2 regions of the Pasteurella atlantica genome follow, and region 2 is predicted to be linked to the other one. Evidence: riboswitches for the same ligand, from Rfam matches in the RefSeq annotation. Region 2 holds a riboswitch; the other holds the start of a gene.
What was found. A riboswitch is a leader RNA that binds a small molecule or an ion and turns the genes downstream of it on or off. The one in region 2 is predicted to bind thiamine pyrophosphate.

Region 1 (3,424 bases), 890 kb from region 2:
AGCTGCATAAACCTGACAAGAGGCGAGGGCTAACCCTATAGCCAAGCAAAGAGAAGATTTTTTGTATGTATGTATGTATGTATGTATGTATGTATGTATGTATGTATGTATGTATGTATGGTTTTTCATAAAACACCCCATTATATTAGTTGATTTATATAGTTTTGGATAAAGATTGGCCTGCCAAAAAATATACATTTGATTGAGGGCATAGAAAAGGATGATTTTTTTACATTTTAGGGATGATTTTTTGATTTTTGTGATATATATCACAGATTAAAATTAAGATAATATCAATTTTTCATATAATTCATTGATGTGTAAGTATTGTATAGACAGGGTATGCCCTGTCTATTTGCTATATATTTTGTACAATCATACGTTTTACATTAATTAGCCACTGCACTTTGCCATTCTGCTTGCCATTTTCTTAATGTATCTACATTAGGTAAAGATACATTTAAGGCTTTATATACAGGCATAGTCGCAAAAGCAGGATCAATATAATCCACAATAACAGGTTTCATTATGTTATGTGTCGCAATCACTTTTTGTACTTCTTTTTTGTGTAAAAAAGCCAAAAATTGGCGGGCTAACTTTTGTTTTTTGCTGCTTTTCAAAATAGCGGCTACTTCAATTTGAGATAAATGTCCCTCAGAAAAATTGGCTGCAACATAATTATCATTTTTATCATACCAATGGTGATAGAGCGGCGAAGTGCTATAACTTAATACCATATCAGATTCACCTTTTAAAAATGCACCATAAGTTTCAGACCAACCTTTACCGATAGTCACAGTATGGTTAGCTAAATTTTGCCACGCTGTTTTTACTTTATCGCCATAAACACTGTTCATCCAGACTAATAAACCACGCCCAACTGTGCTGGTGCGAGGATCTTGATAAATGATTTTTATATCTTGACGATTAACCAATTCTGCCAAACTTTTAGGTGGTTTTTTTAATTTTTGTTTGTTATACACAAACGTAAACTCACCAAAATCATAAGGATAAAAAGTGTCATTCGTCCATTGTTGTGGCAAATTTAAATCAGCGATTTTTAATTGATGTTTAGTGAATAAGTCTGATTTTTCCGCTTGTTGTAACGAAAAGTTATCTAATCCTAACATTACATCTGCTTTCGTTTTCTTACCCTCTAAACGGATACGATTAAACATTGTAATACCATCTTGAAATGGCATAAATTTCAGGTTACAACCACACTCTTTTTCAAAAAGGGGTGTTAATACTGGTGCCACTCCCCATTCTGCCGTAAACGAATCATAGGTATAAACCGTTAATGTTGGCGTATTCGCTAAAACTGTAGTGGATAATACAAGTGTGGAAAGGATAACGAGTTGATGGTGTTTCATTTGATTTCCTTCTAAAAAATAAAAATAGAAGGATTTAAAACAGAATAATTAAATTGAACTGCCTCAAATCCCTACGCTGATATTACTCAGATCAGGTTCTATGGGTATTTCTCAGCTTTTGTAAAAAGTCACTAAAATGTAACCGCTTACCAGCACCCCAATGAGAACAGTAAGATTATAGAAAAAAGATCGTGATGATACAAGCTTAAACTTAATCAGTTAGAGGCGGTGAGATGTGATTAAGTATTTGCAAATTTTTATCAACATCTTACCGCTTGTTTTCCATAAACGTAATTCCATATAATAGAAGAGTGATAGGCAGTAATAATGAATAACATACCTATTGTAAAAAGTATTTTGATATCTTTTTATAAACTTCTCTCTTTTTAATATTCAGTATGTGTATGTATTTCTTATTTAATCAGTCAAAACCAACTCTCTCACTAACGCAGTCGCATAACTTCCTGACTCTAAAAAGAAGTTTAATTTCAATCCTTCATCAACAAATCAACTTATCTTTCACAATATCTACCTATATCTCCTGCGAGACTCTCAACAAATAACCTGCGTTCTATGTAGTAATATTCGATTCTATCAATAATACCAATTAAAGTCTCTTTAACATAAATACTGTTATTTTTTATAATAAAATAGTTTTGCTTTCTGAAGTCAAGTACATCTGCAATATCTCCCTTTCCATTACCACAATATTTCCATACAGAATTTTCTAAATTATTTTTATCTTTATAAAAAATGAATGTGATAGCTCCTATTAAAAAGAACAAGCTGATTACACCACATTTTCTTCTCATTCTGTTTCCTTCTAAAAGTTTAAAGCAATATTGATAAAGGTAAAAATTTTTATTTTATTAAAATATTTGCAAGAAGTTGTGATCATCTTACCGCTATTGATCTTGGCTTTTTCTCCAATCAGCCAATTCAATCTCTTCACCTGTAATGGCGTCCAAGTACATTATTTTCCCACTTTCTGGATAGATAACAAAATTATAATGTGTCACATAATTTGTACCATTATCTTCAACAACTTTTATACAATAATCTGTATTTTCTATTTCACTAGGGCTTTTAGAAATCAGTAATTTCAATTTCCTTTTACCATTGGATTTATTAACAATATATTGGTTGCTTGCTTGAACCTCTTTCAAGTTCCATATTCTATTCAGCATAGCTTCTTCTGTTGAAAGTTTCTCAACAACTTTTATAGAACCAGCAAGAGTACCAAACTCCACTCCCTGTAACCACTGATTTAAAGTATCAATTCTTTTATCTGTTAATTCTTTTAAGTATGTTGCACTCAATGTTGGATACATACATCACTCGTGGATTCGCATTTTCAGAAACAGGATATTTCATCTCTAATTCTGCATCTCTGAACTTTACCCATAGCCGTTGTGATTTCTTTAACTTTTCAATAAAAAGCGAAGCGGTTTTGTATTCTGATAGAATTGCTTGATACACTTCATTTAATTTTTTATCTGATTTTTGAAACTCAGCATAAGCTAATTGATTCATTTCAGTTTGGGTTTGTGCAAAACAAATTCCACTAAAACAAAATATGATAAATACGAATTTTTTAATTAGTTCTCCTTTAGCTGATTTTTTGGCACTCAAAAAATTCCCAAAAATCGCTTACGCTTCCCCATTTTTTTAAAAATGCGTTCTATCTTGGGTAAATCTTCATGTTTCGGAAAGTCCTGTTTTAGAGTTTCTAATAATGGTTCAGCACGTTCTTTGTCACCAAACTCAAGTAAATTCATCACTGTTGTGCTTATAACATCTCCACGAGCTTCAAAATCAGGTTGTATTTGTTCAACTGCATCAATGTACTGCAAAGCATGTTGATATTGCTCATCGACACGAGATTTTTCTAGGGTTGATAAAAAGGCTACTTCATACGCACTCAAGTATGCATCTTCGCTATCATTAATAGCACAAAATTTAACAAAATCATCCGCAATTACTGTATCTTCAGGACGATGTTTTGGAAATTTATCCCGAGCCATACCACGAAAATGATAAGCGTATGACAA
Region 2 (3,424 bases):
ATAAAGAAGAGACAGATGAAGATAAAAAGTTTGTTTTAATGGAAATGATGCTTCAAGCGTTGGATGAAATTGAAAATCAAGAAGAATTTGACAAAAATTGGCGTATTTTAAAACCTATCATTAACCAAGATTTTTATATTCACGAATACACCATTTATTATTGGTGTTTTTGGGGTTATAAAGAGTCAGATTGTTGGGAAATAACTTTGTATATAAGAGAATTATGGAAAGAAATTAAAAATAAATGTACAACAATGTAGATACATATATTTGGAAGTTTAATCCTACTCTACTCTGCTATTCGTCAATGTAAAAAAGAAGAAGGAATAAAATGATAACGAAACAATACGCACAAAACAAAATAGAAAAATTATTAAAAAGTGATTTTAAAGATCAAGTTGTTATTCTTGAAGAAGCTACCATAGAAAGCAAATTTTGTTGGGTGTTTTTTTATCAGTCCAAAAAATACATTGAAACACAAGATTTTTCATATCAGCTTGCAGGAAATGCACCTTATATTGTAAGTAAAATAGATGGAGCTATTGAAGAAACAGGTACAGCATATAATATAGCGCATTATATTGATATATTTGAAAATAAGATGAAACGTTCAAAAATATAAAATAAAAGAAGTAATAAAAAGGAGGTAAATAATGAATAAATTTGATTTGAAATTTCTAAAAGAAAATGATGAAAGTGATTGGGTTAATTTAATTGATGAAAATATAAGACATAAACCGCCATCAGAATGGAGTAAGGAAGAGAAAATTTTTTATCCAATAATGTTTTGGCATTCGTGTATGTCTGCTGGATTTTCTGAATACTATCAGTTTTGTGACAATTTTTAACTAAAGTGCAGTTACACAGTTTAGGAGACAGTCTCGAATATAGCGGGTAGATCAAATCAAAAATTTACAAATTTAATATTTCATAATAGACAGGTTATGCCCTGCTTACACAATAATATATTTATATATCAATTACTTATATTAAAAGCCAATAGAATATAGCGGTCACATCCCATTTAAAATTTACAAATATACTCCCTTACAATAAACCTCTTGCAATCACACTTTAATTCACTATAATGACGCAGAATTTAGTCGGGGTGCTGTAACAAGCTGAGAAATACCCGTTGAACCTGAAACAGTTAGCACTGACGTAGGAAACTAGAATGAAATTCTTATCTTTTCAATTTTATTTTCAAATAGTTATGATGCTTATTAACTTACATTTAGTAGGTTAATATGTCTATCATTTTCTCTATTCATATAGTGGCTTGTACCTTACAAGCTTATACTACTTCATACTTAATTTCGATCAAGCACTGCTCTGTTTCTGTTTTTCAAACACTACTCTCTCGGCTATTTTCAATTAAATTTATTACACTTTAAATGACTGAGAGGAATATTTATGTCAAATGTAAAAACACTAAATGAACAAGTTGTTATTATCACTGGTGCTGGGCGAGGTTTAGGTGCGTCTATTGCAAAATCTTTTGCTCGAGAGGGGGCAAAAGTAGCCATTAATTACCGTAATAGTAAAGAACAAGCTGAATTACTTGCTGACGAATTAGGCAATAACGCTATTGCAGTACAAGGAGATGTAAGAGATAGAGAAAGTATTGCTCAAATGTTACAAACAGTGATAGAAAAATTGGGAGAGCCTACAACATTAGTGCATAACGCCCTTGCTGATTATCGTTTTAATGGTGATTTACGTGACACTATTGAAAGTTTAACTGAAGAAAGATTACTGCAACAACATAAAACAGCAGTAGTTGGCGCATTAAATATGATACAAGCAGTTGTTCCATATATGGAAAAATCCCATTTTGGTCGAATTATTACAATTGGTACGAACTTATTTCAAAATCCTGTGGTGCCGTATCACGACTATACATCAGCAAAAGGAGCATTATTGGCACTTACCCGTACTGCTACCAAAGATTTGGGTAGCAAAGGTATTAGTGTCAATATGGTTTCAGGGGGATTATTAAAAACAACAGATGCCAGTTCAGGCACACCTGATGAAGTATTTGATTTTATTGCTCAATCAACTCCCTTAGGCAGTGTAACTACTCCTGATGAATTAGCAGATACGGTCTCATTCTTTGCAAGTCCGTGGGCAAGAGCCGTAACAGGACAAAATCTGATTGTTGATGGCGGCTTAGTCTTTGGTTAATTTGTGCTTATAAACATTAATTTTAAAAAGGAAATAGAATGGAAACACAATTAATCTCTAAAATACGTCAGCAAAATCCATTAATACATAATATTATCAACATTGTGGTGGCTAACTTCTCTGCTAATGGTTTGTTGGTATTAGGTGCTTCACCGATTATGTCTGATTCATTAGAAGAAATGCACGAACTTCCTGCTTTATCTAATGCTTTGGTTATCAATATGGGAACATTGAGTGAACCACAAATTCAGGCAATGATTTTGGCAGGAAAAACGGCTAATTCAGTAAATGTTCTCGTTGTTTTTGATCCTGTTGGGGTAGGTGCAACATCATTTAGAAAAAATACCGCTAAACGTATTCTTGATGAAGTGAAATGTGATCTTATTCGAGGTAATGCAGGTGAAATTGCCTATTTGGCTGGTGTTGAATGGAATGCCAAAGGAGTTGATGCTGGGAAAGGTGACGCTGATTTAAGTGAAATAGCCAAAATTGCTGCTCAAAAATATCATTGTATTGTCGCAATCAGTGGTGAAATTGATTATATCAGTAATGGTAAACAAGTGGCTAAAATTGAAAATGGTACACCGATGTTACCTAAAATTACAGGCTCTGGCTGTTTATTAAGTGCGGTATGTGGTGCATTTTTAAGTGTTGTAGATAAAAAAGATTACTTTACCGCTGTTATCAATAGTTGCTGTGCTTATGCGATTGCAGGTGAAATAGCTGCAACTTCTCTAAATTTAACAGAAACAGGTGACTTTTATGTGAAATTTATCAACTCACTTGGTGCATTAAATGATGAAATGGTACGAAAAAATGCGAGGATAAGTTATGAAAATTAATCAAGTTTTAACTATTGCAGGTTCAGATAGTGGCGGCGGTGCAGGTATTCAAGCTGATTTAAAAACCTTTCAAATGCGTAAAGTGTTTGGAACGTCTGTTATTACAGCAATTACAGCTCAAAATACAACAGGTGTTTTTGATATTCATCCTATTCCTTTAACAACCATTGAATCACAACTAAAAGCAATTGCTGATGATTTTGATATTAAAGCCTTTAAAATAGGAATGCTTGGTACGGCTGATGTGATTGAGTGTGTAGCAAATGCTTTACAAAAGTATCATTTTGGAAAATTAGTGTTAGATCCTGTGATGATTGCAAAAGGTGGCACTTCCCTACTGCAAGAAAATGCAATTACAGCCTTAAAACAGAAATTATTACCTTTTGCAGATGTTCTTA

Region 1: it holds a riboswitch for thiamine pyrophosphate, as region 2 does, so the genes downstream of both, thiB (thiamine ABC transporter substrate binding subunit) here and U9966_RS07075 (3-oxoacyl-ACP reductase) in region 2, are expected to answer to the same signal.

Annotation. Positions count from the first base shown of each region.
Region 1 is NZ_OY856306.1:163,951-167,374, reverse strand. It holds gene U9966_RS00820 (YadA-like family protein) at 1-45, opposite strand, end outside; gene thiB (thiamine ABC transporter substrate binding subunit) at 390-1,373, opposite strand; TPP riboswitch at 1,424-1,543, opposite strand; gene U9966_RS00810 (hypothetical protein) at 1,886-2,185, opposite strand; gene U9966_RS00805 (hypothetical protein) at 2,279-2,704, opposite strand; gene U9966_RS00800 (lysozyme inhibitor LprI family protein) at 2,658-3,005, opposite strand; gene U9966_RS00795 (hypothetical protein) at 3,002-3,424, opposite strand, start outside.
Region 2 is NZ_OY856306.1:1,493,684-1,497,107, forward strand. It holds gene U9966_RS07055 (hypothetical protein) at 1-39, shown strand, start outside; gene U9966_RS07060 (hypothetical protein) at 39-260, shown strand; gene U9966_RS07065 (YrhB domain-containing protein) at 332-622, shown strand; gene U9966_RS07070 (hypothetical protein) at 654-848, shown strand; TPP riboswitch at 1,095-1,185, shown strand; gene U9966_RS07075 (3-oxoacyl-ACP reductase) at 1,414-2,184, shown strand; gene thiM (hydroxyethylthiazole kinase) at 2,223-3,026, shown strand; gene thiD (bifunctional hydroxymethylpyrimidine kinase/phosphomethylpyrimidine kinase) at 3,016-3,424, shown strand, end outside.